DNA from 4 places in the Streptomyces sp. NPDC040589 genome. Region 2 is predicted to be linked to each of the others. Evidence: riboswitches for the same ligand, from Rfam matches in the RefSeq annotation. Region 2 holds a riboswitch; each other region holds the start of a gene.
The links. Region 2 has a riboswitch for cyclic di-AMP ahead of ACZ58V_RS09855 (M23 family metallopeptidase). Riboswitches for the same ligand answer to the same signal wherever they lie in the genome.

Region 1 (7,424 bases), on a different contig from region 2:
AAGGTGAGCAGCACGGGCCGGGGCGGCAGCGGCGCCCGCCCGGCCAGATGGTCGGCGACCGTACTGATCGTGACCGGCGTACGGCCGCTGTCGGCCAGGGCGTCGAGGTGGGCCGCGAACTGCTTCGGCGTGACCGTGAACTCGGCGATCCAGTCGGGCGGGTCGTCCATCACGGCGTGGTACAGGAAGACGGGGATGGCCGGGGTCCCCGAGGGCGATATCGGTCCCTCACCACGCGTACGCGCCGACGTCCTCATCTCGCCCCCCGAACCGTCGCGCCGACCGTCGCGCGCAGCGCCCGCCGCGCCCGCACATAGCCGACAGGCCCGTACAGCATCCCCCTGCGCTGCAACCGCGACAGCCGCCGTGGCCAGGGATGCGTCCGCACGTCGTGGTCACCCGGCGCCCCGCCCCCGTCCGTCTCGCGTACGGCCGTCAGCGTCCGGGCGTGGGCGAGGCCGCGGGGCAGCCGCGCGAGGAACGCCGGCAGCAGCGCGGGCCGGTTCACCAGCACCGCGGTCAGATAGGCGGTGAGCCCGGCGCCGTAGCCGTACGCCTGGGTCTCCAGGTCCCGCCAGGTCTCCCGGTGGTGGTGCCACACCAGTGCGTGCGGCGTGTAGCGCAGCCGGTGGCCCTGGGCCAGGACACGGACGAAGCCGTAGAGGTCGTCACCGCCCCGGGCGGCCGTACCGGCACCGGTGGCCGGGTCGAAACCGCCGACGGAGCGCAGCACCGCCGTACGGAACGCCATGTTGGCACCGGAGCCGAACCGCCCCGCCGTGAACGGGAACAGCGGTTCGTCGCCCGGCGGACGCGCCGGGTCGTACGTCCTTGGAGTGAAGCCTTTCGCGAAGCCGCCGTGGCTCTCCAGCAGCACCTGGGCCGGGGTCGTCAGCCGCGCGGGCAGGATCAGCCCGGTGGCACAGCCGAGTCCGGCGTCGGCGGCGAAGGGCGCGGTCAGCTCGGCCAGCCAGCGCGGGTCGGCGACCACGTCGTCGTCGGTGAAGGCGACCACCTCGCCCCGGACGGCCGCGAGGCCCGCGTTGTGCGCGACCGCGAGGCCGGGCACCCGCTCGCACACGTACCGCACGCGCTCGGCGTACTTCCGCTCGACCAACTCCCGCGTCTCGTCCGTCACGGGCGCGTTGTCGACGACGACGATCTCGAACCGAGGATGGTCCTGCGCCAGCAGCGAGTCCAGCGCGCGGGCCAGCTGCCCGGCCCGCTCCCGGGTCGCGACGACGACACTGGCGTACGGAGGCTCCCCGGCCAACCCGGCAACTCCGGCGTCCCCGGGCTCACCGGCGTCCCGGACATCCCCGGCCGCACACTCCGCCCGCGCCCGCTCCGCCAGCACACCTCGCGCGTCCGCCCCCTCCGGCACCCGCCCGAGCAGCGTGCCCACGGGCCGCCCACCCCTGCGGACCAGCACGAACACCTCGCCGTGCGTCACCGGCGGGCTCCCCGGACCGGGTCTGAGCACCGCCTCGTCACCGTCGAGGTCCAGCTCGGCGACCTGCACCGCCCCGATGTCCAGGAACCGCCGTATCTCCTCCCGCGCACGCGACGAACGAGCCATGCGCCCCTCACCCCCCACTCGTGTCAGGTACGAACTCGTGCTCATGTACGGCGCAGCCGAGCCGCGCCCTTCAGGGTCCGCGCGGCCAGCGCCGCGAGCCGCGGCCTGCCCCGGACGAAACTGTGCGCGCGGCGCGCCGGCTCGCGGCTCAGCCAGTGCAGCGCAGCGCCCGCCCCCGGCCGCGTCACCGCACCCTCGTACACGGGCAGTTCGCCCGTCTTCAGCGCGTCCTTGTACTCCGCCGCGCCCCGCCCCAGGTCGAGCACGCCGATGCCCTCGGCGGCCGCCGCCTCGGCCATGCGCAGGTGCAGCACCAGACCCGGCGAGTACTTCGCGAACTCCGGGTCGTAGGCCGGGAACCAGCAGGCCAGGACGGACGCCGAGCGCAGTCCGAAGTGCGCGGCGACGGGCCGCTCCCCGGCGTACAGCACGGACAGCGTGCCGGCGCACTCCGGTGCCCGGGTCCGGGCCAGCCGTCCCACGAGCCGGGTGATCCACTCCCGTGCGAAGCGGTCCTGCCGGCCCGTCCTGCGGTACTGCGCCGACTTCCACTCCATGAGGGTGCGCAGCGCGGCCGGGTCGCGTTCGTCGAACACGAACCGCGGCTCGCCGACCTGCCGGCCCAGCTTGCGCTCCTTGGCCAGGGTGGTTTTCAGGAACTTCGGCGACTGGGCGCGCAGCACCGACTCGTACGTCTCGTAGCCCTTCTCCACGTCGACGACGTAGGTGGCGTGCTCCTCGGCCGCGTACCGGACGAACAGCCGCTGCTCGGCCTCCAGGTTGTCGAAGGCGAAGCTCGACACCGAGCAGGCCTTGAGGAGCCGGCCCGTGTCCAGGTCCAGGCCCGGCCGCAGGATCGCCCCCTGCGCGTCCGAGACGCCGAGCCCGATCGCCCGGCCCTGGCCCAACGGGCCCCGTTCATAGGGCAGGAAGCCGACCGGCTCCAGCCCCTCGTACACCACCGCGACCCGGGCCTGCGGCCTCACCAGGCCGACGGCTTCGGTGAACTCCGGTTCCATGAAAGGGTTGCGCGGTGCCTCGGAGGCAGCGCGCAGTGCGCGCCAGCGCTCCTTTTCCCCTTCGCCGAGCTCCCCGGGCCCAGCCACGCGAATGCGCCCACTGCTCAACCCGACCCCCCGATCAAGTCCCCCCTGGACACATGGAAGGTACCGCTCGAGACGGCCCCGACGGTAGGTAGCGGACCATGTTGTTGCCAACTGGTACAGAGGCCTTCAACCGGGCAATCGGTGTGCGCCGGGGGATGAAACGAACGGGCGCGCTGTCCGTATTCTCTGATCATGGCCGCACCCATCGCATATTCACTCATCGCCACCGACCTGGACGGAACGCTGCTGCGCGGCGACGACACCCTCTCCGACCGGTCGCTCGCCGCGCTCGCGCGGGTGGCGGACACCGGTGCCCAGCACCTCGTGGTGACGGGCCGGCCGGCGCCGCGTGTGCGACCGCTCCTCGACGACCTCCGCTGCACGGGGCTCGCGGTGTGCGGGCAGGGCGCGCAGGTGTACGACGCGGGCGCGGACCGGCTGCTGTGGTCCATCACCCTGGACCGGGAACTGGCGGAGACCGCGCTCGGCAAGATCGAGGCCGAGGTGGGGCAGGTGTACGCCGCGGTCGACCAGGACGGGGTCGACGGGCTCACGCTCATCGAGCCGGGCTATCTGATGCCGCACCCGACCCTGCCGGCCGTACGGGTCGAGCGGCGCGACGACCTGTGGGGCGAGCCGATCAGCAAGGTGCTGCTGCGCCACCCCTACCTGACGGACGACGAGTTGGCGGCGACGGCCCGTTCGGTGGTCGGCTCACTGGCGACGGTGACGATGTCGGGGCCCGGCACGGTCGAGCTCCAGCCGTGCGGCGTCACCAAGGCGACGGGCCTGGCGCTGGCGGCCGAGCATCTGGGGCTGCGGCCGGCGGACACCATCGCCTTCGGTGACATGCCCAACGACATCCCGATGTTCGACTGGGCCGCCCACGGCGTCGCGATGGCGAACGCCCATCCCGAACTCAAGGCCGTGGCCGACGAGATCACCCTGTCGAACGAGGACGACGGCATCGCCGTCGTCCTCGAGCGACTGCTGGGCGGGACGGCTCAGTACGGGCCGTTGACGTTGTCGATCGAGCCGTAGCGGTCGGCCGCGTAGTTGCAGGCCGCCGTGATGTTGGCGACCGGGTCGTACGGGTCCCACGACGTGCCGTCCACGTGGTAGGCCTGGAAGGTCGGGTCGATGGTCTGGAGCAGGCCCTTGGAGGGGGTGCCCTTGACGGCGTTGGAGTCCCAGTTGTTGATCGCCTGGGGGTTGCCGGACGACTCGCGCATGACGTTGCGGTAGATGCCGTCGTACGACCCCGGAATGCCCTTCTGCGCCATGACGTCCAGCGCCTCGCGGATCCACCCGTCGAGGTTGTTGGCGTAGGTCTTCGCGGAGGCCTGGGTGGCCTTGGCGGCGCCACCGGCGGGCTTGGCGGGGGCGGACGACTTGGTCGCCTTCTTCGCGGCGGGCGCCTTGGTCGTCGACACCTTCAGCTTCAGACCCGGGTGGATCAGCTTCGGGCTGTCGCCGACGGCGGAGCGGTTGTCCTTGTAGAGCTTCTTCCAGCCGCCCGCGACGTCGTACTTGTCCGCGATGCGGTAGAGCGTGTCGCCCTTGACCACGGTGTACGTGAGCGACTTGGGCTGGGCCGCCTGCGGCACGGACTGTGCGACGGCGGGTGCGCTCTGCGGCGCCTCGGCCGCGCTCGCGTAGGTGGCTCCGAGGAGCGGGAGGGTCAGTGCCGCTCCGCCGGTGCCGGCGATCGCGACACCTCGGGAGAGCGGGTTGGTTCTGGGGCGACGGTGCTTGCCTCGTCCGGCCATGGCGAAATTCCTCTCCGGCGCCTGCGAGGTGAGCTGTCGGGTTCGGGCCGGGAGGTGCCCGGCCGCGTATGGCGGTGTACTGCCGTACGCGGCTTCACCCCGAGCCGTGCCGCTGTGCGGACCGGCGACTTACCTGGGTCCCCCGCTCCTGCCCTGCGTGAGTGGTCGGTTCGTGTGGGGGTCCGGGCGGTGGCAGGATTCGGCGTCCGCCGGACAGGCCGGGAACGTATGCGAGAGCACATGTCGGGAACAAGCACCGGAGTCACATATCGCGTGGTTGACCTTGGTCGGGGGTGTTTGGTCCGCTTGATCCTTTGCGAGAGCCAAGGCTCAACTGGCGTTCGGCTGAAGGGGGTACGGGTCGATGCCGAGGTGGGGCGACAAAGGGGTTAACGTGATTCAACTCACTGATCACGAGCCTGTGGGGCAATTCCCGCCAATGGGAATTTGCTCAATCATCATGGCAAATCGTGTATATCTCACTACCTCCTGGTAAGTCGATAAATGTCTGTTCTTATGAGCTGATCGAAAACATAACGGTCGTGATCAGATACCACCCGGCCTGTAACCATGGGCGCTGGCGGTGATCGAAACGTGACCGGATACGCTGAGTCGAGTGATGGCAGCGACCTATCGACAATCCGCGTAATCACCGGCAGACACAGCAGACAGGAGACCCCTCGTGACCGACGTCGGGCCGTTCGGGCTGAGCGTGCGGGACCAGGCTCTGGAAGCCGATGTCCAGGCCGGGTTGGCGGCTGTCGAGGAAGGCTTGTTCGAGGCCACCAAGAGCGAGGTGCCCTTCATCACGGAGGCCGCCCAGCACCTGGTGCGGGCCGGCGGCAAGCGGTTCCGTCCGCTGCTCGTGATGCTCTCCGCCCAGTTCGGTGACCCGTACGCGCCCGGGATCGTGCCGTCGGCCGTCGTCGTGGAGCTGACCCACCTCGCCACGCTGTACCACGACGACGTGATGGACGAGGCGACGGTGCGCCGCGGGGTGGCGAGTGCGAACACCCGCTGGGGCAACTCCGTCGCGGTCCTCACCGGCGACTTCCTCTTCGCCCGTGCCTCGCACACCCTGGCCGACCTCGGTCCGGAGGCGGTGCGGGTGCAGGCCGAGGCGTTCGAACGGCTGGTGACCGGGCAGATCCTGGAGACGGCCGGACCGCAGGACGGCCGCGACCCCGTCGAGCACTACCTGGACGTGCTGGGCGGCAAGACGGGTTCGCTGGTGGCGGTGTCGTGCCGGTTCGGCGCCATGATGTCCGGCGCCGACGAGACGACCGTGGACGTGCTGACCCAGTACGGCGAGCGGCTCGGCGTCGCCTTCCAGCTCGCCGACGACGTCCTGGACATCGCCTCCGACTCCCACGAGTCCGGCAAGACGCCCGGCACCGATCTGCGCGAGGGCATCCCCACCATGCCGGTGCTGCGGCTGCGCGAGCGGGCGGCCCGGCTCGGGCTCACGGACGACATCGCCCTGTGCGAGCTGCTGGACTCCGACCTCACCGACGACGAACGGCACGCCGAGGCCCTGCGCCTGCTGCGCGCCCACCCGGCGCTGGAGCAGGCCCGGAAGGACACCGTGCGCTACGCCCAGGACGCCCGCTCGGCGCTGGCTCCCCTGCCCGAGTGCGCCGCGAAGACGGCACTCGTGGAGCTGTGCGACGCGGTGGTGCACCGGGCTGGCTGACCGGCAACCCCTACGGGTCGGGGGAGAAGCCGCCCTTCCGTGTCATACCCCAGCAGTACGTGGAGTTGAGTCCGGGGTCTGACGTATTTCCCTGGCCGATTTGGTCAGATGGACACCACGGAAAACACCACTCCTCACCTGTTCGGGTGAGAATGGCGGCTCAGGGACGAGTGCGTGGACGACACGGACAGCCGCCGCCGACCACGGAGGTAGGGCACACATGGCACCGTACGCATCCGACGACAGCACGACCGCCGGGGAGGTCGACGAGCAGCGTTCCGGACGGCGCAAGGCCGCGCGGTACGTCGTACCGGTCACGGTGATGGGGGTGGCGGCCGCGACGATCGGGCTGGTCCCCGCGCTCGCCGACTCCGGTGACCCCGACCTCCCGAAGATCACCGCACAGCAGCTCATCGAGAAGATCGCCAAGTCGGACGTCCAGCAGCTGTCCGGCACCGTGAAGATCAGCACGGACCTCGGGCTGCCGGACCTCGGCGGGCTGGAGAGCAGCCTGATGTCCGGTGCCGCGAGCCAGGGCGAGGGCGGCTCCTCCGCCGACCCGACCGCCAAGCTCACCGAACTGGCCTCCGGCACGCACACCCTGCGCGTCGCGGCCGACGGCCCGGACAAGCAGAAGCTGTCGCTGCTGGAGAACGCCGCCGAGTACAGCATCGTCCACAACGGCAAGGACGTCTGGGCCTACGACAGCAAGTCGAACGAGGTCCACCACGGCACGGCCTCCGAGAGCGGCAAGGACCGGCAGCCGCCGGCCACGCCGAAGGACTTCGCCGAGGAGGCCCTCAAGGCCGCCGACGACACGACCTCCGTGACCGTCGACGGCACCGCCCAGGTCGCCGGCCGGGACGCCTACAAGCTGCTCATCAAGCCGAAGCAGTCCGGCTCGACGGTCGGTGCGATCACCGTGGCCGTGGACGCGAAGACGGGCACGCCGCTGAAGTTCACGCTGACCCCGGCGAGCGGCGGCTCCGCCGTCGTCGACGCGGGCTTCACCCAGGTCGACTTCGCCAAGCCGGCCGCGTCGACCTTCGACTTCACCCCGCCGAAGGGTGCGAAGGTCACCGAGGAGAAGGCCGCGGAGCCGAAGGCGTCCGGCAAGGCCGAAGCGCGCGAGCACGCCCCGAAGTCCCTCCCGAAGTCCGAGAAGGACCTCGGCAAGGGCCTCGACGGCATGAAGACCATCGGCGAGGGCTGGAACGCCATAGCCACCTTCGACACCGGCGGCGAGGGAGTGCCCTCCGGCGAGGCCGGCGACGACC
Region 2 (7,424 bases):
CACCGGCGTCGACGGGGCCTCCCACAACGGCATGTGGGACATGTCCGTCCTCCAGGTCGTCCCCGGTCTGAGGATCGCCGCACCACGTGACGCCGACCAACTACGGCTCCAGTTGCGCGAGGCGGTGGCCGTCGACGACGCCCCGACCCTGCTGCGCTTCCCGAAGGAGTCCGTCTGCCCGTCGGTCCCGGCTCTCGACCGGGTGGGCGGACTGGACGTGCTGCACCGTACTCCGGAGCCTCAGGTGCTCCTGGTGGCCGTGGGTGTGATGGCGCCCGTCTGCCTCCAGACCGCCGAGCTGCTCGAAGCCCGCGGCATCGGCTGCACCGTCGTCGACCCCCGCTGGGTCAAGCCCGTCGACCCTGCGCTCCCGGGTCTCGCCGCCGAACACCGCCTGGTCGCCGTCGTCGAGGACAACAGCCGCGCGGCCGGGGTCGGCTCGGCCGTGGCGCTGGCCCTCGGCGACGCCGACGTCGACGTACCGGTACGGCGATTCGGCATCCCGGAGCAGTTCCTCGCGCACGCCAAGCGCGGCGAGGTGCTCGCCGACATCGGTCTGACCCCCGTCGAGATCGCCGGACGGATCAGCGCGAGCCTGGCCGTCAAGCAAGAGCTGTCCAAGGAGCCACTGGAATGACAACCGCCGAGTCCGCGTCGGAGTCGTCGCAGGCCGGGGAGTTCGACCTCGGCAAGCTGCTGGCCGAGCGCGCGGCCGAGCGTTACGAGCTGCACAGCAGGTACCTCAACCACCAGCTCCCGCGCATGCTGCACACCATCGGCTTCGACAAGGTCTACGAGCGCGCCGAGGGCGCCTACTTCTACGACGCGGACGGCAACGACTACCTCGACATGCTCGCCGGGTTCGGGGTGATGGGCATCGGCCGCCACCACCCCGTCGTCCGCAGGGCCCTGCACGACGTCCTGGACGCCCGGCTCGCCGACCTCACCCGGTTCGACTGCCAGCCGCTGCCCGGCCTGCTGGCCGAGAAGCTGCTCGTGCACAGCCCGCACCTGGACCGGGTGTTCTTCGGCAACAGCGGCACGGAGGCGGTCGAGGGAGCGCTGAAGTTCGCCCGGTTCGTCACCGGCAGACCCAGGATCCTGTACTGCGCACACGCCTTCCACGGCCTGACGACCGGCTCCCTCTCCGTGAACGGCGAGTCCGGCTTCCGCGACGGCTTCGCCCCGCTGCTGCCCGACACGGCCGTACCGCTCGGCGACCTCGACGCGCTGGCACGGGAGCTGAAGAAGGGCGATGTCGCCGCCCTGATCGTCGAGCCGATCCAGGGCAAGGGCGTGCTGGCGGCCCCGCCCGGATATCTGCTCGCCGCGCAGGAGTTGCTGCACCGGCACAAGGCGCTGCTCATCGCCGACGAGGTGCAGACCGGCCTCGGCCGGACCGGCGACTTCTACGGCTACCAGCACGAGGACGGCGTGGAACCCGACCTCGTGTGCGTGGCCAAGGCCCTCTCCGGAGGCTATGTACCGGTCGGTGCCACGCTCGGCAAGGACTGGATCTTCAAGAAGGTCTACTCGTCCATGGACCGGGTCCTGGTCCACTCGGCGAGCTTCGGGTCCAACGCGCAGGCCATGGCGGCGGGCCTGGCGGTGCTGTCGGTGATGGAGAACGAGCAGGTCGTCGCGAATGTCCGGGCCACGGGCGAGCGGCTCAGGTCCCGGCTCGCGGCGCTGACGGACCGGTACGAGATGCTCGCCGACGTCCGCGGCCGGGGACTGATGATCGGCATCGAGTTCGGCCGGCCGAAGTCGCTGAAGCTGCGCAGCCGCTGGGCCATGCTCCAGGCCGCGCGCAAGGGGCTGTTCGCGCAGATGGTCGTCGTACCGCTGCTCCAGCGGCACCGGATCCTCACCCAGGTCTCCGGCGACCACATGGAGGTGATCAAGCTGATCCCGCCGCTGATCATCGGCGAGCGGGAGGTGGACCGCTTCGTCGACGCCTTCACCGCCGTGATGGACGACGCCCACAACGGCGGTCTGGTGTGGGACTTCGGGAAGACCCTGGTCAAGCAGGCGGTGGCCAACCGGTAGGCGCGGGGTCCCGGGTGTTGCCTCTGAGGCAAGAAAGTTGCCGCTGGGGCAAGCCTCCGGCTGAATGGAGGCATGAGTTCCTCCGAGACCGAGCGGTCCGGGTCCTCCGGGTCCGACTCGCCGGCCGAACAGTCCGGCGCGCTGCCCGCCGTCGCCCCGCAGCTGCGCGCGCTGCGGCGCCAGGCCTCCCTGACGCTGGAGGCCGCGGCCCGTGCCGCCGGGCTGTCGCCCGCCCACCTCTCCCGTCTGGAGACCGGACAGCGCCAGCCCTCGCTGCCGATGTTGCTCGCGCTCGCCCGCGTCTACGGTACGACCGTCTCCGAACTGCTCGGTGAGACGGTCGCCGGCCGGGACGCCGTCGTCCGCGCGGCCGACATGGAACCGACCACGGCGGGCGGCTGGACGTACTGGCAGGCCGGCGCCTCCGGGCGCGGGATGCAGGCCCTGCGGGTCCATGTGCCGTACGGCTCCCAGGGCGACATCGTGCGCGTCCACCCGGGCGAGGAGTGGCTCCATGTGCTGCGGGGCCGGCTGCGGCTGCGCCTCGGGGACGCCACCCACCGGCTGGCGCCCGGCGACAGCGCCCACTTCGACTCGCTCACCCCGCACCGGATCGCCGCCGAGGACCAGGACGGCGTCGAGCTGCTGTTCGTCCACACCCTGATGCAGAGCCCGACGGCCACCCTGTGCCTGGGCCCCACCCCTGGAGAGACGCCATGAGCGACATGGAGGACAAGTTCCCGCGCGCCTTGTGGGTGCGGCTGTTCATCTACCTCGTGATGGGGCATGTCTTCGCCGCGTTCGTCTATTTCCTCTTCGAGGCGGGGGCCCGCTAGTCCCGTTCAGTCCCGTTCCTCAGCCGAGGAGCCGGTCGCGCAGGCGCTCGCGGGTCTCCGGAGCGAGGTCGAGTCCCTCCTCCAGGTAGGTGTCGACGCCGCCCCAGGTCTCCTCGATGGTGTCGAAGGCGGCCGTCAGGTACTCGGCGCGCGCGTCGAACAGGGGGCTGAGCAGCTCCATGACCTCGGGGGAGTAGGCCGAGTCGGCGGAGCCGCTGCGCCGCACCTTGTAGCGGCGGTGCTTGGCGTTCGACTTCAGGTAGTCCTCGACGATCGCCTCGCGCTCGACGCCCACCGCGAGCAGCGTCACCGCGACCGACAGGCCCGCGCGGTCCTTGCCCGCCGCGCAGTGCATCAGCGCGGGGACGCTGTCCTCGGCGAGCGCGTGCAGCACCTTCGAGTGCTCGGCGGTGCGGTGCTTGATGATCGTGCGGTAAGAGGCGATCATCCGGCCCGCTCCCTTGCCGTCCGAGAGGATCGCCCGCAACTGCTCCAGGTCGCCGTCCCGGACCAGCTTCCAGAACTCGGCGCCGTCGGCGGGGTCGCTCAGCGGCAGGTTCACATTGAGCACGCCCGGCAGCTCGACGTCCGGCCCCTCGAGCTTCTGGTCGGCCTCGTTGCGGAAGTCGAAGATCGTGTGCAGGCCCAGGCCGGTCAGGAAGGCGGCGTCCTCAGCGGTCGCGTGCGCGAGGTGGCCGCTGCGGAACAGTACTCCCTGCCGCACCCGCCGTCCGTCCACGGTCGGCAGTCCGCCCACATCACGGAAATTGCGCACTGCGGCCAGCTCGGGTTCGGTCGAGGGGACCTGCTGCGTCACGGGGGCTCCTCCCACTCGGTGCCGTCGGCGCGGCTCGTCGACGGGCACCACTCGACGATACGACATGCCTGCCAGGGGCAATGAGTTGTCCACAGGCGTTGCCGGGAGCCCCCGAAGCCCTTGATGATGTTCGTGCCTGGTCGCACCTGGTCGGGCTTGTTCGAATCTGTGAGGGCTTGATGCTGGAGATCTCCGAAGACGGTCGTACATGGGTGCTCTCGGGGCCGGCCAGCAGTTACGCCGTCCATGTCACCGACCGGGACGAACTGCTGCACCTGCACTGGGGCGCCCGGATCGGCCTCGCCGACGCCGAGGCCCTGGCCGTCCGGCCGCTGCCGGACTACTGGGCCTTCGAGTCCCCGCTCGACGGACGCGAGGAGTACCCGGTCGAGGGCGGCCCCCGCTTCGCCCGCCCCGCCCTGTCCGTGCGCACCGCCGAGCGGCGCGGCACCGAGTGGACCTACGAGGGCCATGACACCGATGACGGTGAGCTGCGGCTCCGCTTCCGCGACGGCGATCTGGCCGTCACGCTGCACTACCGGATGCGCTCCTCGGCCGATGTCGTCGAGCGCTGGGTGACCCTGGAGAACCACGGACCGGCCGTCGAGGTGCTGCGCGCCGACTCCGCCACCTGGACCCTGCCCGACCGCGACACCTGGCGGCTGTCCCAGCTGCACGGCCGCTGGGGCGCCGAGTCCCGGCTGACGCGCTCCGCCCTCACCTACGGCGAGAAGATCATCGGCAGCCGTCGCGGCCACACCTCCCACCAGCATCTGCCGTGGGTCGCGCTGGACACCGACGCGACCGAGGAGCGCGGGGAGGTCTACGGCTGCGCCCTGGGCTGGTCCGGGTCCTGGCGGGTGTCGGTGGCCCAACTCCCGGACGCGCGTGTGCAGATCACCGGCGGGGCCGGGTACGACGACTCGGGCCTGCTGATGCTGGCCACGGGCGAGTCGTACACGACCCCCGTCTTCGCCGGGCTCTGGAGCGACGGCGGCTTCGGCGGGGCGAGCCGCGCCTGGCACGCCTACCAGCGGACCCACGTCGTCCCGGACGCGGACCGGGACCGCCCGGTGCTGTTCAACTCCTGGGAGGCCACCGAGTTCGACATCTCCGAGGAGCAGCAGCGGGCGCTCGCCGAGCGGGCCGCCGGCATGGGCGTGGAGCTGTTCGTGGTCGACGACGGCTGGTTCGGGTCCCGGACCAGCGACCGGGCCGGGCTCGGTGACTGGACGCCCAACCCCGACCGCTTCCCGGGCGGGCTGAAGCCGCTCGCCGACCATGTGCACGGCCTCGGCATGCGGTTCGGGATCTGGGTCGAGCCGGAGATGGTCAACGCGGACAGCGACCTCTACCGCGCGCACCCCGACTGGGTGCAGTACCAACCGGGACGAAAGCGGACGGAATTCCGCAATCAGCTCGTGCTGAACCTCGCCCGCGAGGACGTCCAGGAGTATCTGTGGGAGCAGCTCGACGGGCTGCTCTCCAGCGCGCCGATCGACTACGTCAAGTGGGACTTCAACCGCTGCTTCACCGACGCCGGCTGGCCGGACGACCCCTACCCGCAGCGGCTCTGGGTCGACCACGTCCGCGCCCTGTACGCCCTGCTGGACCGGCTGCGGGCGGCCCACCCCGGGGTGGCCTTCGAGTCCTGCTCGGGCGGTGGCGGCCGGATCGACCTCGGGGTGCTGGGCCGCACGGACCAGGTGTGGACCTCCGACAACACCGACCCGCTCGACCGGCTCGCCATCCAGCACGGCTTCAGCCAGATCCATCCGGCCCGGGTCATGGCCGCCTGGGTCACCGACAGCCCGAACGCCATGCTCAACCAGCGGGCCAGCTCCCTGCGGTTCCGGTTCGTCAGTGCCATGGCCGGGGTGCTCGGAGTGGGCGGCGACCTCACGCGGTGGACGGCGGAGGAGCTCGCCGAGGCACGGGAGTGGGTGGGGCTCTACAAGGAGATCCGGCCCGTGGTGCAACGCGGCGACCTGTACCGGCTGCGGCCCCCGGAGGGCGGCCTGAGCGCGGTGCAGTACGTCCTCGGCGACGAGACCGTCGTCCTGGCCTGGCTCCAGGCGCAGCGCTACGGCGAGCCCGTTCCGGCGCTCCGGCTGCGGGGCCTCGACCCGGCAGCAGCGTACGAATGCCTCGAAACGGGCGAAGTTCACCGAGGGGCCGTACTGACGCATCACGGGCTGCGGGTCGGCCTGCGTGGGGACCTGGATGCCGCGGTCGTCCGCCTTAAGCGCAAGTAGCCGTTCTGTCCGAATAGGGCGAATGAGTCGAATAAGGTACTTCAGGTGTTTCGGTATAACGTGCCCCGATCGTAAAGGAGATGAGGTCGGGGTGCGTGACCATCGTCATATTCGTGACGATGTGTTGTCGTCATGTTCACGTAATTCTTGCGCTATTCAGGGGCATTGAGGAAAAACAGAGATCGGAAATCCACGCTCGGTGACGGGAAATGTGCTGATGCGTCAAGAAAAACGCCCTCACAGGCAACCGCAAGCTTGTCCCATTGCGTCTCGGTCGCTTACGTTCCACACCAATCCGGACGGACGCCTAATCCTGCCGCCGCCCGGAGCCCGCACACACTCACCCGTGTATGGCAGGAGCGGGGGACCCACAGGTAAGACGCCTGTTCCGGTTCCCGGAACGGCTTGGGGTTCAGCCGCACTTCGGCGCGGCCGGGCATCTCCAGCCCGCACCCGACAGCTCACCTCGCAGGCGCCGGAGAGGAATCCGCCATGCCCGCGAAGGGTAAGCACCGTCGCCCGAAGTCCCAGCGTTTCACCCGCTCCATCGCCGTCGCCGGAACCGGCGGGGCCGCCCTCGCCCTTCCGCTCATGGGCGCAGCCGGCGCCCATGCCGCCACCCCGCAGTCGGCTCCGGAAAAGGCCGTCCAGTCCGCTCCGGCCGCCGAGAAGAAGGCCGCCGAAAAGGCCACGGGCGCCCACACGTACACCGTGAAGGCCGGCGACTATCTCGCGAAGATCGCCGACGACCAGAACGTCAGCGGCGGCTGGAAGAAGCTCTACGCCGACAACCGTGACGCCGTCGGCTCCGACCCGTCGCTGATCCACCCGGGCCTGAAGCTCTCGGTCGGCAAGAAGGCGGCGAGCGCGCCCAAGACGCAGTCGTCCGCGCCCAAGGCGGCCGAGAAGCCGAAGGCGTCGGCTGAGAAGTCGTCCGCCTCCGAGTCGTCCTCGAAGGCCGACACCGCCGCGAAGGCGGCCGCCGCCAAGCCGGCCGCCGAGGCCTCCGGCTTCAGCCTCCCGGTGGACGGCGCCGCCGTCGGCACTCCGTACCACATGTCCGGCAGCATGTGGTCCAGCGGTTACCACACCGGTGTCGACTTCGTCGTCCCGACCGGCACCTCGCTCAAGGCCGTCGGCGCGGGCACGGTCGTCTCCGCCGGCTGGGGCGGCGCGTACGGCAACCAGGTCGTCATCCAGCTCGAGGACGGCAAGTACGCGCAGTACGCCCACCTGTCCCAGCTCTCCGTCTCGGCCAGCCAGACCGTGACGGCGGGGCAGCAGATCGGTCTGTCCGGTGCGACCGGCAACGTGACCGGACCGCACCTGCACTTCGAGATCCGCACCACGCCGGACTACGGCTCGGACGTGGACCCGGTCGCCTACCTGCGCTCGCACGGCGTCTCCGTGGGCTGACCGATCGCACGACCACCTGCCTGACACGCGGCCGAAGGCCGGACCCCGATC
Region 3 (7,424 bases), on a different contig from region 2:
GCGGCGGGGGTGCGGGCCCAGGCCGTGCTGCGGGATGGCACGCTGGTGGACGACTTCCTGATCCGCGAGGGCGCTCGCACGGTGCATGTGCTGAACGCGCCTTCACCTGCGGCTACGGCGAGCCTGCCGATCGGGCGGGAGGTGGCGCGGAGGGCGTTGAGCGGGCTGTGAGCCCCCGTGGGTCCGCGATCCGGCGGAGCGGAGTGTGAGCGGGGCCCGGGTGAGGCCCGCGATCCGGCGGAGCGGGCTGTGACGCAGGTCCGGGTGGGCCCGCGACCCGGCGGAGCGGAGTGTGAGCGGGGCCCGGGTGAGGCCCGCGATCCGGCGGAGCGGGCTGTGACGCAGGTCCGGGTGGGCCCACGACCCGGCGGAGCGGAGTGTGAGCGGGGCCCGGGTGAGGCCAGCGATCCGGCGGAGCGGGGTGCCGCGGTCTCGCCCCGCCGCACCCCCTTACCCGACGGCCGTAAAATCGGCCTCACTGTGTCTGACTCCGTGAATACCCCTGAAAGCATCCAGCCGCCCACCACCCCCGACGGCGAGCACCTCGACCACGCGCCCGGTGTGTCCATCCGGCACACGCGGGCCAAGGGTGAGCCGCGCTTTCCCGACGGGCCGAAGGCCGATCCCGCCGGGTCGCACTTCGAGCGGCGGATCCGGAGTTTCCAGCCGCGGCGGAGCCGGGTGACCGCGGGGCAGGCGGACGCGCTGCAGCGGTTGTGGCCCAAGTGGGGCCTGGACATCGACGGGCAGCGGGGGCTCGACCTCGCCGACCTGTTCGGAAACGACAACCCCGTCGTCCTGGAGATCGGCTTCGGCATGGGCGAGGCGACCGCCCGGATGGCCGCCGCCGACCCCCGCACCAACATCCTCGCCGTCGACGTCCACACCCCCGGCCAGGGCAACCTGCTCAATCTCGCCGACCGCGACGGCATGTCCAACATCCGGGTCGCGAACGGCGACGCGATCATCCTGCTCCGCGAGATGCTCACCCCGGACTCCCTCGACGGCCTCCGCGTCTACTTCCCCGACCCCTGGCCCAAGAAGCGGCACCACAAGCGCAGGCTCATCCAGCCCGACTTCCTGACCCTCGCCGCGACCCGCATCAAGCCCGGCGGGACCGTGCACTGCGCCACCGACTGGGAACCGTACGCCGAGCAGATGCTCGAGGTCCTCACCGCGCACCCCGACTTCGAGAACACGCAGGCGGACGGCGGTTTCGCGCCCCGTCCCGACTTCCGTCCCCTGACCCGTTTCGAGGGCCAGGGACTGGACAAGGGTCATGTCGTGAACGACCTCCTCTTCCGTCGCGTACAGCACGTGGAGCAACCCCCCGCCGGCGCCTGACCGCTCCCCGGATCTCTCCCGCCTGCGGACAGCGCCCATCCGTCGTTAGGGTCAATGCCGTGGCCACCTGCCCCCCACATCCGTCGTACCCCAGCGGTCCGCCCGACGGCGCGCCCTTCGCCGGCGGGTCCGCCGCCGGCCCTCTGCGGCACGCCCACTGGTGGCAGCGCGCCTGGGTGCGCTACGGCGCGCTGTCCACGCTCCTCGTGATCTCCGGCCTCGTCATCCTCGCCCTGGTCCGCGAGGAGACCGGCACGGAGGGGTTCCTGGTCGGGCTCGGGTTGGCCGTCCTCCCGGTTCCCCTGCTGATAGCCGCGTTCCGCTGGCTGGACCGGGTCGAACCGGGCCCCTGGCGGAACCTGCTGTTCGCCTTCGCCTGGGGCGCCTGCGCGGCGGCGCTGATAGCGATCGTCGCCAACAGCTTCGCGACCCAGTGGATAGCGACGGCGACCGCGGACCCGACGAGAGCGGACACGCTCGGCGCGACCGTCATCGCGCCGGTGGTCGAGGAGTCGGCCAAGGCGGCGGCCGTTTTACTGGTCTTCCTCTTCCGGCGGCGTGACTTCACCGGCATCCTCGACGGAGTCGTCATAGCCGGCGTCACCGCCACCGGCTTCGCGTTCACGGAGAACATCCTCTACCTGGGCATCGCCTTCGGCACCGACCAGCTCGCCGGGCACAGCGGCATCGCCTCCGTCACGGCGGCGACCTTCTTCGTGCGGATCGTCATGTCGCCGTTCGCGCACCCGCTCTTCACCGTCCTCACGGGCATCGGCTTCGGCATCGCCGCGCTCTCGGCGGACCGCCAGCACATCCGCCGCATCGCCTTCCCCCTCTCCGGGCTGCTGCTCGCGATGGGCATGCACGCGATGTGGAACGGCTCGTCGGCGTTCGGCGAGTACGGGTTCTTCGCCGTGTACGCGGCGTTCATGGTGCCCATCTTCGGGCTGCTGACGTGGCTGGTGATCTGGACCCGGCAGCGGGAGCTCAAGACCGTACGGGCGGAGCTGCCCCCGTACGCCGTCGCCGGCTGGCTGACTCCGGCCGAGCCGTACGCGCTCGGCTCGATGCGGGCCCGGCGCATCGCCCGCCAGTACGCGCGCCGCCACGCGGGGAAGACCGCGGCGCGGGCGGTGGCGCAGTACGAGGCCTACGCGACGTCTCTCGCGTTCCTGCGGCACCGGGGCCGCCTCGGCCGCGCCGGGACCGACTTCGTCGTACGGGAACGGGAACTGCTGGAGGAACTGTGGCGGCGCCGGGAGGCGGCCCGTCCCGCGCTGGACCACGCCGCGCGGATCACGGCCCCTCCCGTACCGGTGGCGGCACCGCCCTGGCCGCTGTACGGGGCCTACGGCTACGGCCATCCGACGGGGGCATCCGGCTACGGCTACCCGACGACGTCGTACCCCGCGTACAACCCGTACCGCTCGTAGCAGAGGCGCCGGCCGACAGCCGCGGGCAACGCGGCCGGTCGTCGGCCGGTCCGGTGCGGTCGCCCTCCGGTCCGGTGCCGGTGCCGCGGCCGCGACGCCGCCGCACGGACCGGTCTCGGCGGCGCGCGGCCGACGGCGGGCGGCCCGCAGCCGTCGGCAACGAATGCCGGGCCGGCCACCGGTGCGGTGTGGTTGCCGGCCGGTCTGGCGCCGGTCGTCCGCTGGTCCGGGGCCGGCCGCCCCGGCCGTGGCCCCACCACACAGACCGGTCACGGCAGCACATGCGACGGCAGTCAACCCGCACCCGCACGCAACGAAGCCGGCCGGCCACCAGCCCCAGGCAGAGCGCCCCAGCCGAAGCCCCACCGCGCAGGCCCGGGGCCGTCGCCGGCAGCGCCTGCCGGGGTGCTGAGTCCCTGGCGGTTCAGACGGCGAGCATGCTCACCGAGCAGGCCGAAGCCCCGCCTCACCCACCGCGGCGACCGATCAGGCCGAAGCCTCCGTGAGGCGGTCGACCTCCGCCTCGCTCAGTGTGAGGTCCCCGACTCCGACCAGCGCCGGCAGCTGCTCCACCGTGCGGGCGGACGCGATCGGCGCCGCCACCGTCGGCCTGGCCGCGAGCCAGGCCAGGGCGACCGTGGCGACGGGGACGTCGTGGGTCGCGGCGATCTCGTCCAGGGCGTCGAGGACCCGGAGGCCCCGCTCGGTCTCCAGGTGCTTGGCGGCACCGCCGGCCCGCGCGCTGTCGACGGTCGTGCCGGGCCGGTACTTGCCGGTGAGGAAGCCGGACGCGAGTGCGTAGTAGGGGACGGCCGCCAGTCCGGAGCGCTCGGCGAGGTCCTGGAGCTCGCCCTCGTAGGTGTCGCGGGAGACCAGGTTGTAGTGGGGCTGGAGCGCCACATAGCGGGCGAGGCCCTCGCGGTCGGAGAACTCCAGGGAGGCCCGCAGCCGCTCCGCCGAGATGTTGGAGGCGGCTATGTGCCGCACCTTCCCGGCCTTCACCAGCTCGTCGAGCGCCCCGATGATCTCCTCCACCGGAACGTCGGGCTGGTCGAAGTGGGTGTAGTAGAGGTCGATGTAGTCGGTGCGCAGGCGGCGCAGCGAGGCGTCGGCGGCGGCCTTGATGTTGGCGGCGGTCAGGCCCTGGAACTCGGGGTGCTGGCTGACCTTCGTGGCGACGACGACATCGGCGCGGTTGCCGCGCGCCTCAAGCCACTTGCCGAGGACGGTCTCGGACTCGCCGCCCTGGTTGCCGTCGACCCACGCCGAGTAGACGTCGGCGGTGTCGACGAAGTTGCCGCCTGCGGCGGTGTACGCGTCGAGAACGGCGAAGGACTCGGCCTCGTCGGCGGTCCAGCCGAAGACGTTGCCGCCGAGGGCGAGCGGGAAGATCTCGAGGTCGGAGGATCCGAGCTTGCGAAGAGAAGTCATGCTCCTCGTCAACGACCGTGCCGGAGCGGCTCATTCCAGGGCGGACGCAAAGGTCCTGTAAACGCCCGCGCGCACAACGGAGACCGGCAGCCCTGACGTCGGGGGGTCGTCGTCAGGGCTGCCGGTGCTTCGACTGGCTTGTGCCGCTTACGGGTTCAGTCCCTTGCCCCGCAGCCACGCCATCGGGTCGATCCCGCTGCCGGCGCCACCGGAGTGCACCTCGAGGTGCAGGTGGGCGCCGGTGACGTTGCCGGTGGCACCGACACGGCCGATGACATCGCCCGTGCTGACCTTCTGGCCGACGCTGACGCCGATGGAGGACTGGTGCGCGTACCAGATCTCCGTGCCGTCATCGAGGGTGAGGACCGTCTTGTAGCCGTACGAGCCGTTCCAGCCCGCCTCGGTGATGGTGCCGCTGTGCACCGCCTTGATCGGCGTGCCCGTGGGGGCGGCGAAGTCGAGACCCGTGTGGTAGCCGGAGGACCAGTAGGCGCCGGCCTGACCGAAGGTCGAGGTGAGGGTGTACGAGGAGGTCGGCAGCGTGAACTGCTTGGCGAGGGCGGCGAGTCGCTCGGCCTCGGCCTTCTTCTTGGCCTCCTCCTCCGCCTTCCTCTTGGCCTCGGCGGCCTTGGCCTTGGCTTCTTCCTCGGCCTTGGCCACGGCTTCCGCGGCCGCCTTCTCGGCGGCGTCGGCGGCGTCCTGCGCGGCCTTGGTGTCGATCTGGTCCTGCTGGTACTCGACCTGGGCCATGATCCGGGCGCGCAGCGCCTCGCCGGCGCCGGAGGAGTTCTCCTCGGTGTCCGCCGTGGTGGTGCCGAGACCGCTGAGCGGAGTCGAGGAGCCCGCGGGGGTGTCGTCGTCCGAGATGAGGGAACCCACCGAGGGCAGGTCCGGCACGGAGATGGAAACCGGCGGCTTGCCGGTCTGGGCGCTGGCCATGCCGCCCGCGCCCACGGCGGCTATGACGCCGACGCCCAGGACGGTGGAGCTGCGGGCGAGGCCTCCGCCGCGCTGCTTGGTGACGCGATGCCGGCCACGGACGGGACGGATGGATTCCTCGGTGGGGTTCCACTCCTGGAACGGGCCCTCGTCGGTGCGCTGACCGCCGTAGCCAAAAGTCTCGGTGTCGCGCTGGTTGCGCGCGAACGGGGCCGCGGGGGCAGGCCGGTTGGACGCCACGTGGGCGTACTCCTTTCCTTCCTTCTCGCCTACCGGGTTAGCTGACGGGTTCGGAGCAGGAAGGTCTCCTACGCGCGTATACCGACCGTGCTTCCACGGCGGCTTACGCCCGATTCACCCCAAGTGGTGGTTCCCCGGTTCCCTTTCGGGATTCGGCGCGTGCGCACGGAGCCGCCTTCTGTGACGGCTGGGACGACCGCGCTGCGTTATCGAACGTTAATAGACCCGGGGAGTGTATTCCAGCGATTCCACTTGATCATTAACCTTTTTCGTGCGGACTTACCTGCCATGACCGGCTCAAATCGGGCGAGTTGACCACTCCGTAAGTGACTGCCGGGTATTGACGGCGTGTCAGTTGTTATGCGGAGCGGTGCGCTTCACTCACTGGCAGTAACGGGGGTGCGGAAACACCGGAAATACACCGAGGGCCGGAACCCTTTCGGATTCCGGCCCTCGGCCTTCAGTAGCGGGGACAGGATTTGAACCTGCGACCTCTGGGTTATGAGCCCAGCGAGCTACCGAGCTGCTCCACCCCGCGTCGTTGTGATTCCAGTGTACGCCATCCGCGGGACCACTCGTGACCACCTCACTCAGTGGCAGGATCCGCCCCCTGCAGCAGATGGCGGTTCGGGGCCTTGGCCCGCTGCTCGTGTTCCAGGAGGGCGACGACCTTCGCCCCGCCGGCCGCCAGGACGCCGCTGCCGTCGGCGCCCTGGACGAAGGTGTCCGGCTCGCGCCAGGCGGTGACCACTCGGCGGACGCCCGCGTCGAGGAGCAGCCGGGCGCAGGGTGCGGGGCGGGAGGCGCGGCGGGCGCAGGGCTCCAGGCTGCTGTAGACCGTGGCGGTGGCGAGCCGCGGGTCGGACGGGTCGAGCTTCGCCAGGGCCGCCTCCTCGGCGTGCGCGACCGGGTCGCCGCCCTCGCGGGAGTGGCCGCGGGCCAGTTCCGTGCCGTCGGCCGCGACCACCACCGCGCCCACGCTGAACGCCGTGTCCGACGGCGGGCAGAGGTCCGCCAGTTCGCAGGCGAGGGCCAGCCAGTGGTGGTCGGCCGCGGTGGCGAGGGAGCCGGTGCCCGGGGCGGTGGGTTCGTAGCGCATGAGGACCACGTCCTCGATCCGCCGTGTCTCCAGCAGCCGGAGCCGGCCGCCCTGGTAGCCGCCGGGCCCGAAGAGACGGGGGGCCTTCGGATCGCCCACGAAGAGCGGTGCGAGCACCAGCTGGAGTTCGTCGGCCAGGCCCTGGGTGAGGAGCTGGGTGTGGATCAGGCCGCCGCCCTCCACCATGAGCCGCCGTACGCCCCGTGCGTCGTGCAGGTGGGTGAGGAGCCGCCGCCAGTCGAGGTCGGTGCCGAGGGGGACCACGTCGGTGGCGAGGCCGAGGGCTCGGGCACGCTCGGCGCCCTGGTCGGTCGTGTAGAGGACCTTCTCGCCGCCGGTGTGCCAGAACCGCGCCTCGGGGTCGAGGTCGCCGGTGCCGCTGACGGTGACCTTGAGGGGGTATTCGGGTTGGCCTGCAGCCGTGCGGGCGGCGCGCCGCTGGTCCGAGTTGACCAGCAGGCGCGGGTTGTCGGCGCGGATGGTGCCGGCGCCGACCAGGATCGCGTCGACGGACGCCCGGACCTCGTCGACCCGGTCGAAGTCGGCCGGGCCGGACAGCAGCAGGCGTTCGGGCCCGGTGTCGTCCAGGTAGCCGTCGAGGGAGACGGCGGCGGACAGCAGGACGTACGGGTGAGGCATCGACGCTCCCCGGTCGGGTGGGACGGCGGACCGGCGGGATCGAGCCCGCCGGGTCTTGGTTCAAGTTTGAAACAAACCTACACTGGCGGCATGACGACTCGCTGGCTCACCCCCGAGGAGCAACGCGCCTGGCGCGCGTACATCGCATCCTCGCTGCTCCTGGAGGACGCGATCGACCGGCAGCTCCAGCAGGACGCCGGCATGCCGCACCTTTACTACTCCATCCTGTCCGTCCTGTCGGAGTCCCCCGAACAGCGTCTGCGCATGACCGATCTCGCCGAGCGGCTGAAGATCACACG
Region 4 (7,424 bases), on a different contig from region 2:
CTCCTCGTCGAAGGGCACGTCGATCATGCCGTGGTCGGCGGTGACGTAGAGGGCGCTGCGGGAGGGCAGTTGCTCGGCGAGGCGCTGGACCAGGCGGTCGGCGTACATGAGCTGGCCGCGCCAGGCGTCGGAGTCGACGCCGAAGCGGTGGCCGGCGCCGTCGACCTCGGCGAAGTACGTGTACACCAGGGAGCGGTCGCCCGCGGCCAGTTGTTCGGCCGCCAGGTCGACGCGGTCCTCGCCGGACAGCCGCCCGAGGAACCTTCCGCCGCTGAGCGCGACCTTGGTCAGCGGGGTGTTCTCGAAGGTCGGGGACGACACCTGCGCGGCGTGCACGCCCGCCTCGTGCGCCAGCTGGAACACCGTCGGGTACGGCTGCCAGGGGCCGGGCGGGGCCCACGGCTGCCAGCGCAGCTGGTTCATCAGCTCGCCGGTGTCCGGGTTGCGCACGGTGTAGCCGGGCAGGCCGTGCGCGCCGGGCGGCAGGCCGGTGCCGACGGAGGCGAGGGAGGTCGCGGTGGTCGCCGGGTAGCCGGCGGTGAGCGGGCGTCCGGTGCCGCCGCGCGAGGTGGCGAGCAGGGACGTCATGAACGGGGCGTCCTCGGGGTGCGCCCTCAGCTGCTCCCAGCCGAGGCCGTCGATCAGGAACACGCAGTTCCGGTCGACGGGGGTCAGCTCGGAGATCGCGGCGCTCATCCCCGGCACGCCGAGGCCGGCGGCCAGGGTGGGCAGCAGGTCGGCGAGGGAGCCGCTGCCGTACTCGGGGACCGGTGCGGAGGCTACGGCGAGCGGTTCGGGGTGGTGGTCCCAGGCCGTGTCGGGCTGTGCCATCAGCGGGTGGTGTCCGCGGTCGCCTCGGAGAGGGCCTGCGCGAAGGCGAGTGCCTGGCGCACGGTCTCCGGTCCGTCCCCGGCCTCGCTGACGCGCAGGCTGAGGTCGTCCGCCGTCGAATTGCCGGTGTAGCCGTGGTCCGCCTCGCAGTTGGGGTCGCCGCAGGCGGCCGGCTCCAGGTCGATGCGGGAGACGGCGCCCCAGCCGATGGTGAGGACGACCTCGCGGGGCAGGGTGCCCGGCTTGTACGACTCCGGATTGGCGACGACCCGGCTGACCACGATCGACGAGATGCGGCCGATCTTCACGGACTCCGTCGACGTCGTGGCGTACGGCGTCGGGGAGGTGCTGTCGGCGGCCTGCTCGTCGGTGTGGCTGACGATGAAGCGGTTGTCGGTGAGGACGAGCACCGTCACATGCCGCCGCACCTCGTTCTGGTCGAACGTGGTCTCCTGATGGACCAGGTACGACCGCATGGGCTCGCCGCCCACGGCGGCCTCCACCGCCTCGGCCACGAGGGCCGGGTAGTAGCCGCTGCGCTCGATCGCCGCCCGCAGCCCCTGGGTCGTCGTACTGGTCTTGGCCATGACGCCCATCCTACGGGGGCCCACTGACTGCGAGGCACAGCTCGCCCCCTGTCAGTACGCGGGGAGGGTCCGCGGGCCGAGGTCGTCGCGGGCGGGCGGGGTCGCCAGGCGGACGGAGGCGCCCAGGACGCTCAGGCCGTGCGAGGCGACGACGACCGGCTCCAGAGTGACCGCGACGACCTCGGGGTGGTCGTCCACCAGCCGGGACACGCGCAGCAGCAACTCCTCCAGGGCTCGGGTGTCGGCCGGTGCGGAGCCGCGCCAGCCGAACAGCAGGGGTGCCGTGCGGATCGACCGCACCAGCGAGCCCGCCTCCCGGTCGGTGACCGGGATCAGCCGGTGTGCCGTGTCGCCGAGCAGCTGCGAGGCGGCGCCGGCGAGCCCGAAGGAGAGCACGGCTCCGGCCGCGGGGTCGATGACGGCCCGTACGACGACGTCGACGCCGCGCGGCGCCATCCGCTGCACCACGGGACGCAGCTCGTCCGGTGCGCCGAACAGTTCCGTCAACTCGGTGTACGAGCGGCGCAGTTGGTCCTCGTCCGCGAGGTCGAGGCGGACGCCGCCCAGGTCGGCGCGGTGGCGCAGATGCGGAGCGGTGGCCTTGAGGGCCACGGGGTAGCCGAGGGTGCGGGCGGCCTCGGCGGCGGCGTCGGGAGTCGGGGCGGGCAGGGCGCGGTGGACGTGGACGCCGTAGTGGCCGAGCAGGTCGCAGGTCTCTTCCGTGCCGAGCGTGAGTCCCTGCCCGCGCGCGAGCAGCCCGTCGATCAGCGCGGCGGCGCCCCTCTCGTCGATGTCCTCGTACTCGGGCACCTTGCCGGGGTCGGCGGCGTCGCGTCGCCACTGTGCGTAGGCGACGGCCTGGGCGAGGGCGCGGACGGCGCGCTCGGCGGCGGGGTAGGCGGGGATGAGGTGGGCGCCGTCGGGGGGCTCGACAGCTTGGGGTCGTTCCTCGGCGGCCGGCGCGGCGGTTTGCGGAGGAATGCCCGACTCCGCTTGCGGTGCCGTGCTCGCCGCCGCCGACAGGGCCTCCGCCAGGCCGCCGAGCTCCACGTGCACGACCAGGACGGGCTTGGCCGGGGTGGCCGCCGCTGCCGAGCGCAGGGCCTCGGCGAGGGCCGCGTCCGCGACCGAGACCTCCCCCACCGCCGGTATGGCCGTGACGACGACCGCGTCGCACCGGTCGTCGGCCAGTGCGCGCGAGAGGGCCGCGTGGAAATCCGCCGCGGAGGCGGCCGTGGTCAGGTCCTGCGGGGGATGCGGCCGCAGGCCCTCGGCGAGGCACGCGTCGTACGTGAGCAGGCCGAGCGACTCGGAGTTGCCGAGGATCGCCACCCGGGGCCCGGCCGGCAGGGGCTGGCGGGCGAGGAGCAGGCCCGCGTCCACCAGGTCGGTGATGGTGTCGACGCGGATGACGCCGGCCTGTCGCAGCAGGGCCGAGACGGTCTCGTGCGGCAGCCGGGTCGCCCGGACGGCATGCCCCTGGGGAGCGGCTCCGTGCCGCGCGCCCTGGACCACGACCAGCGGTTTCGCCGCGGCCGTCCGGCGGGCGAGGCGGGTGAACTTGCGGGGGTTGCCGATGGACTCCAGGTACATGAGGACGACATCGGTGTCAGGGTCCTCGTACCAGTACTGGAGTACGTCGTTTCCGGAGACGTCGGCCCGGTTGCCGGAGGAGACGAAGGTGGAGACACCGGTCACACCTGTGACGCCGCCGCCGCGGCGGTGCAGCCGGGACAGCAGGGCGATGCCGATGGCGCCGGACTGGGCGAACAGGCCGATCCGGCCCGGGCGGGGCGTCTCGGGGGCGAGGGAGGCGTTGAGCCGTACCCGCGGGGAGGTGTTGATGATGCCGAAGGCGTTCGGCCCGATGATCCGCATGCCGTACGTGCGCGCGTGCCGCACGAGTGCGCGCTGGCTCTCGCGCCCCTCCAGGCCGCTCTCGGCGTACCCGGCGGAGACCACGACGAGCCCCTGCACACCGTGCTCGCCGCATTCGGTGACGACCTCGGGGACGTACTCGGCCGGTACGGCGACGACCGCGAGGTCGACCGGCCCGTCGATGTCGCGCACCGAGCGGTGGGCGGGCACCCCGTCGAGCTCCTTCTGCTCCTCGGGGAGGGCCTTGTTCACGGCGTACAGGCGGCCGGTGAACCCGGCGTCGCGGATGTTGCCGAGGACGCTGCGGCCCACGCCGCCCGGTGTGCGCCCGGCGCCGATGACGGCGACCGAGCCGGGCGCGAGCAGCCGCTGCACGGACCGGGCCTCGGCGCGGTGTTCGCGCGCGTACTGCACGGCGAGGGAGCGGTCGGTGGGTTCGAGGTCGAACTCCAGACGGACCACGCCGTCCTCGAAGCTTCGCTTCTGGGTGTACCCGGCGTCCGTGAACACCTTGATCATCTTGTTGTTGGCGGGCAGGACCTCGGCGGCGAAGCGGCGGATGCCGCGCTCCCGGGCGACGGCGCCGATGTGCTCCAGCAGGGCGGAGGCGACGCCGCGGCCCTGGTGGGCGTCCTGGACCAGGAAGGCGACCTCGGCCTCGTCGGCCGGTGCCGACGCGGGCGTTCCGTCCGCGCCGATCCGGTCGTAGCGTACGGTGGCGATGAACTCGCCGCCGACCGTGGCCGCGAGTCCCACCCGGTCCACAAAGTCGTGGTGCGTGAAGCGGTGGACGTCCTTGGCGGACAGGCGAGGGTACGGCGCGAAGAAGCGGTAGTACTTCGACTCGTCGGAGACCTGCTCGTAGAAGCTGACCAGACGATCGGCGTCATCAACGGTGATGGGCCGGATGCGCGCGGTACCACCGTCGCGCAGCACCACGTCGGCTTCCCAGTGGGCGGGATACTCGTGCCGGTCCGGCGAGGTCTGCATGGGCCCCAGAGTACGGCTAGCGTCCGACAGCGGACGCGAGGCAGTCTGTGGAGGGCGTCAGTCGGATCGAGGCCGCGATCCGACGGCACCCCGGGGCGGCCACCAGGACCGCTCCGGCACAACTTCACGCTATGGGAAACTGGTCTAGACAACCCTGAACACCGAAGGGCAGCAACACATGGCTGAGCGCCGCGTCAACGTCGGCTGGGCCGAGGGCCTCCACGCCCGCCCCGCTTCCATCTTCGTCCGAGCCGCCACGGCCGCAGGCGTCCCGGTGACGATCGCCAAGGCAGACGGCAACCCCGTCAACGCGGCCTCCATGCTGGCCGTCCTCGGCCTGGGCGCCCAGGGCGGCGAGGAGATCGTCCTCGCCTCCGACGCCGAGGGCGCCGACGTCGCCCTGGACCGGCTGGCCAAGCTGGTCTCCGAGGGGCTCGAGGAGCTCCCCGAGACCGTCTGAGTATTTCCCCGCGCCTGACCCGGCGCACCCTGAAGAGCTCGTCCGAATTCATCGGGCGAGCTCTTCGTCTTTCCGGTGAATTTCTTGTCGGCGGGCAGCAGAAATAATCCCCCGCGAATTACCCACTCTTTGTATACGGCTCCTGTGTTAATGCCGCAGGCTTGCCGTGTTTACGGCATGTTGCGAGTTCCTCACACGCTCGGCGCGCTCCCCGGCGGAGCCGAAACGCAGCCGGTGCGCGGCCGTCGCGCGCTCGGTGTGCAGCGCCGTGACCGCCCGCGCGCGCTCGCTGTCCCCGCGCGCCACCGCGTCCACGATCGCGCCGTGCTCGGCCCAGGACTCCACGGGTCCGGCCGGCGCCTCCACGGCGTACATCCAGGCGATCTTGTGCCGGAGCTGGGTGAGCATCGAGGTCAGCGCGGGGCTGCCGGAGGCCTGGGCGAGCGTCTCGTGGAACCAGCCACCCAGAGAGCGCAGGTCGTCGCTGTTGCCCCGGCGGGCGCGCTCCTGGCCGAGCCTGACCAGGCCGCGCAGCACCTTCAGATGGGCCTCGGTGCGGCGCTGGGCGGCGCGAGCGGCACCCAGCGGCTCCAGCAGCATGCGCATCTCCAGCAGGTCGGCGGCCTCCTGCTCGGTGGGTTCGGCGACGCACGCGCCCGCGTGCCGCCGGGTGACCACGAAGCCCTCGGCCTCCAGGGTGCGCAGGGCCTCCCGGACGGGGACGCGCGAGACGCCGTAGCGGCGCGCGAGGAGTTCCTCGGTGAGCCGGCTGCCGCGCTCGTAGACACCCGCGACGATGTCGTCCCGGATGGCCGTGCACACCGAGTGCGCGGGAATACGCATGACCGACCTCCCCTTAATCCCCGTGAAACGTCGACTGGCGACGTGTGTTCCGTGACTCTATTGCAATGAGCCGGAATTTCCGACGGCAGGCAGGAAATCAGGGATATTTTTTGGACAGTCGGCCGTGGCGAACGCCGAAAGCCCCGGCTCGGGGAGCCGGGGCTTTCGGGAAGAACAGTCGCCGTCAGATGTTCAGACGTTCACGCCGTGCGAGCGGAGGTAGGCGACGGGGTCGATGTCGGAGCCGTACTCGGGGCCGGTGCGGGCCTCGAAGTGCAGATGCGGGCCGGTGACGTTGCCGGTCGCGCCGGACAGGCCGATCTGCTGGCCCGGAGTGACCTTCTGGCCCACCGAGACGCTGCTGGACGACAGGTGGCCGTACTGGGTGTACGTCCCGTCGTTCATCTTGATCACGACCTGGTTGCCGTAGGAACCACCCCAGCCGGCCTCGACGACCTCACCCATGCCGACCGAATGGACGGCCGTGCCGCTGGAGGCGTGGAAGTCGACCCCGGTGTGGCTGCCGGAGGACCAGACGGCGCCGCCGGACTTGTAGCCGGTGGAGACGTACGAGCCGGAGATCGGGGACACGAAGGTGTTGAGGCGCTTGCGCTCGGCCTCGCGGGCGGCCCGCTCCTTGGCCTCGCGGGCCTCCTCGGCCCGCTCCTTGGCCTCCTTGGCCGCCTCGGCGGCGCGCTCGCGGGCGGCCTCCTCGGCCTTCTTCTTGGCGGCGGCCTCTTCGGCCGCCTGCTTCTGGGCGACGGCCTGGGCGTCGATCTTCTGGGCCACGGTGTCGCCCATGGTGACGACCGGGGTGAGGCCCGTCTGCTCGACAGCGGGCTCCGCGGCGAAGGCCGGGGCGGCCACGGTGCCGACGACACCGGTGGTGGCGAGGGCCGCGACACCCGCGGCGCGGGCCGTGCGGCGCTGGATCCGGCTGGGACGACGGTGCTTCCCGGTGGCGCGCGTGAACGCCATGTGGTGGCTGGTCCTTTCCTTCCCTCTCGCCTACCGGGTTAGCTGACGGGTTCGGAGCAGGAAGGTCTCCTACGGACCCCCTCGCGACTCGCGCGGGCGTCCGATTCACCCCAGGGACTACGGTGGGTCCCCGGCTCCCCTGGCTCGCGCCGTACGGGGACTCGGCGATGACTGTCCGGTGCCGCGGGTGCGGCGCACTGCCTGACGAACAGCCCGGACGACGCTAAGCGGCGCCACTTTCAATTCCCAAACGGATCCCGGCTTTTGTAGCGCATCCCACAGGGCAGACAGGCAACTCCCGCACCAATTCGGACATAAAGGAGCCCTGGTGCCTTAGAAGACAACCAGGGCCCCTACGCGCGCGTGGCGCTCGCCTCCCGCTACTCGGCGGCGACTACGGCGACTTCGCCGATGCCGAGGGCCTCCACGGGGCCCCTGATCTGCGCCGCGTCGCCGACGAGGACGGTCACCAGACGGTCCACCGGGAAGGCGCTGACGGCCGCCGCGGTGGCCTCCACGGTGCCGGTCGCGGCGAGCTGCCGGTACAGCGCGGCCTGGTAGTCGTCGGGCAGGTGCTGCTCGACCTGGTCGGCCAGCGTGCTCGCGACGGCCGCCGCCGTCTCGTACTTCAGCGGCGCCACGCCGACCAGGTTCTGCACGGCGACGTCCCGCTCGGCGTCGGTCAGCCCCTCGGCGGCGAGAGTGCGCAGCACCGTCCAGAGGTCCTCAAGGGCGGGGCCGGTGTTGGGAGTGTCCACGGAGCCGCTGATGGCGAGCATCGCGGCACCGGTCCCGTCCGGGGCGGACCTGAGGACCTGGGCGAACGCCCGCACGCCGTAGGTGTAGCCCTTCTCCTC

Region 1: another riboswitch for cyclic di-AMP. It lies ahead of ACZ58V_RS05945 (transglycosylase SLT domain-containing protein); the one in region 2 lies ahead of ACZ58V_RS09855 (M23 family metallopeptidase).
Region 3: another riboswitch for cyclic di-AMP. It lies ahead of ACZ58V_RS22720 (M23 family metallopeptidase); the one in region 2 lies ahead of ACZ58V_RS09855 (M23 family metallopeptidase).
Region 4: another riboswitch for cyclic di-AMP. It lies ahead of ACZ58V_RS38720 (M23 family metallopeptidase); the one in region 2 lies ahead of ACZ58V_RS09855 (M23 family metallopeptidase).

Annotation. Positions count from the first base shown of each region.
Region 1 covers NZ_JBVIWP010000001.1:1,284,876-1,292,299, reverse strand. The annotation lists gene ACZ58V_RS05965 (polysaccharide deacetylase family protein) at 1-170, opposite strand, end outside; gene ACZ58V_RS05960 (glycosyltransferase family 2 protein) at 254-1,579, opposite strand; gene ACZ58V_RS05955 (GNAT family N-acetyltransferase) at 1,621-2,706, opposite strand; gene ACZ58V_RS05950 (HAD family hydrolase) at 2,878-3,726, shown strand; gene ACZ58V_RS05945 (transglycosylase SLT domain-containing protein) at 3,690-4,454, opposite strand; cyclic di-AMP (ydaO/yuaA leader) riboswitch at 4,458-4,632, opposite strand; gene ACZ58V_RS05940 (polyprenyl synthetase family protein) at 5,137-6,147, shown strand; gene ACZ58V_RS05935 (LolA family protein) at 6,368-7,424, shown strand, end outside.
Region 2 covers NZ_JBVIWP010000002.1:628,927-636,350, reverse strand. The annotation lists gene dxs (1-deoxy-D-xylulose-5-phosphate synthase) at 1-637, shown strand, start outside; gene ACZ58V_RS09880 (aspartate aminotransferase family protein) at 634-2,049, shown strand; gene ACZ58V_RS09875 (helix-turn-helix domain-containing protein) at 2,122-2,769, shown strand; gene ACZ58V_RS09870 (DUF6126 family protein) at 2,766-2,885, shown strand; gene ACZ58V_RS09865 (tyrosine-protein phosphatase) at 2,905-3,702, opposite strand; gene ACZ58V_RS09860 (alpha-galactosidase) at 3,882-5,957, shown strand; cyclic di-AMP (ydaO/yuaA leader) riboswitch at 6,289-6,445, shown strand; gene ACZ58V_RS09855 (M23 family metallopeptidase) at 6,450-7,373, shown strand.
Region 3 covers NZ_JBVIWP010000005.1:15,853-23,276, forward strand. The annotation lists gene lhgO (L-2-hydroxyglutarate oxidase) at 1-171, shown strand, start outside; gene trmB (tRNA (guanosine(46)-N7)-methyltransferase TrmB) at 481-1,344, shown strand; gene ACZ58V_RS22710 (PrsW family intramembrane metalloprotease) at 1,404-2,777, shown strand; gene ACZ58V_RS22715 (aldo/keto reductase) at 3,264-4,208, opposite strand; gene ACZ58V_RS22720 (M23 family metallopeptidase) at 4,356-5,387, opposite strand; cyclic di-AMP (ydaO/yuaA leader) riboswitch at 5,399-5,555, opposite strand; tRNA gene ACZ58V_RS22725 (tRNA-Met) at 5,852-5,925, opposite strand; gene ACZ58V_RS22730 (dihydrofolate reductase family protein) at 5,974-7,125, opposite strand; gene ACZ58V_RS22735 (MarR family winged helix-turn-helix transcriptional regulator) at 7,216-7,424, shown strand, end outside.
Region 4 covers NZ_JBVIWP010000014.1:120,819-128,242, reverse strand. The annotation lists gene ACZ58V_RS38745 (alkaline phosphatase family protein) at 1-831, opposite strand, end outside; gene ACZ58V_RS38740 (DUF5998 family protein) at 831-1,418, opposite strand; gene ACZ58V_RS38735 (bifunctional acetate--CoA ligase family protein/GNAT family N-acetyltransferase) at 1,470-4,286, opposite strand; gene ACZ58V_RS38730 (HPr family phosphocarrier protein) at 4,465-4,746, shown strand; gene ACZ58V_RS38725 (GntR family transcriptional regulator) at 4,894-5,589, opposite strand; gene ACZ58V_RS38720 (M23 family metallopeptidase) at 5,782-6,567, opposite strand; cyclic di-AMP (ydaO/yuaA leader) riboswitch at 6,580-6,744, opposite strand; gene ACZ58V_RS38715 (M16 family metallopeptidase) at 6,948-7,424, opposite strand, start outside.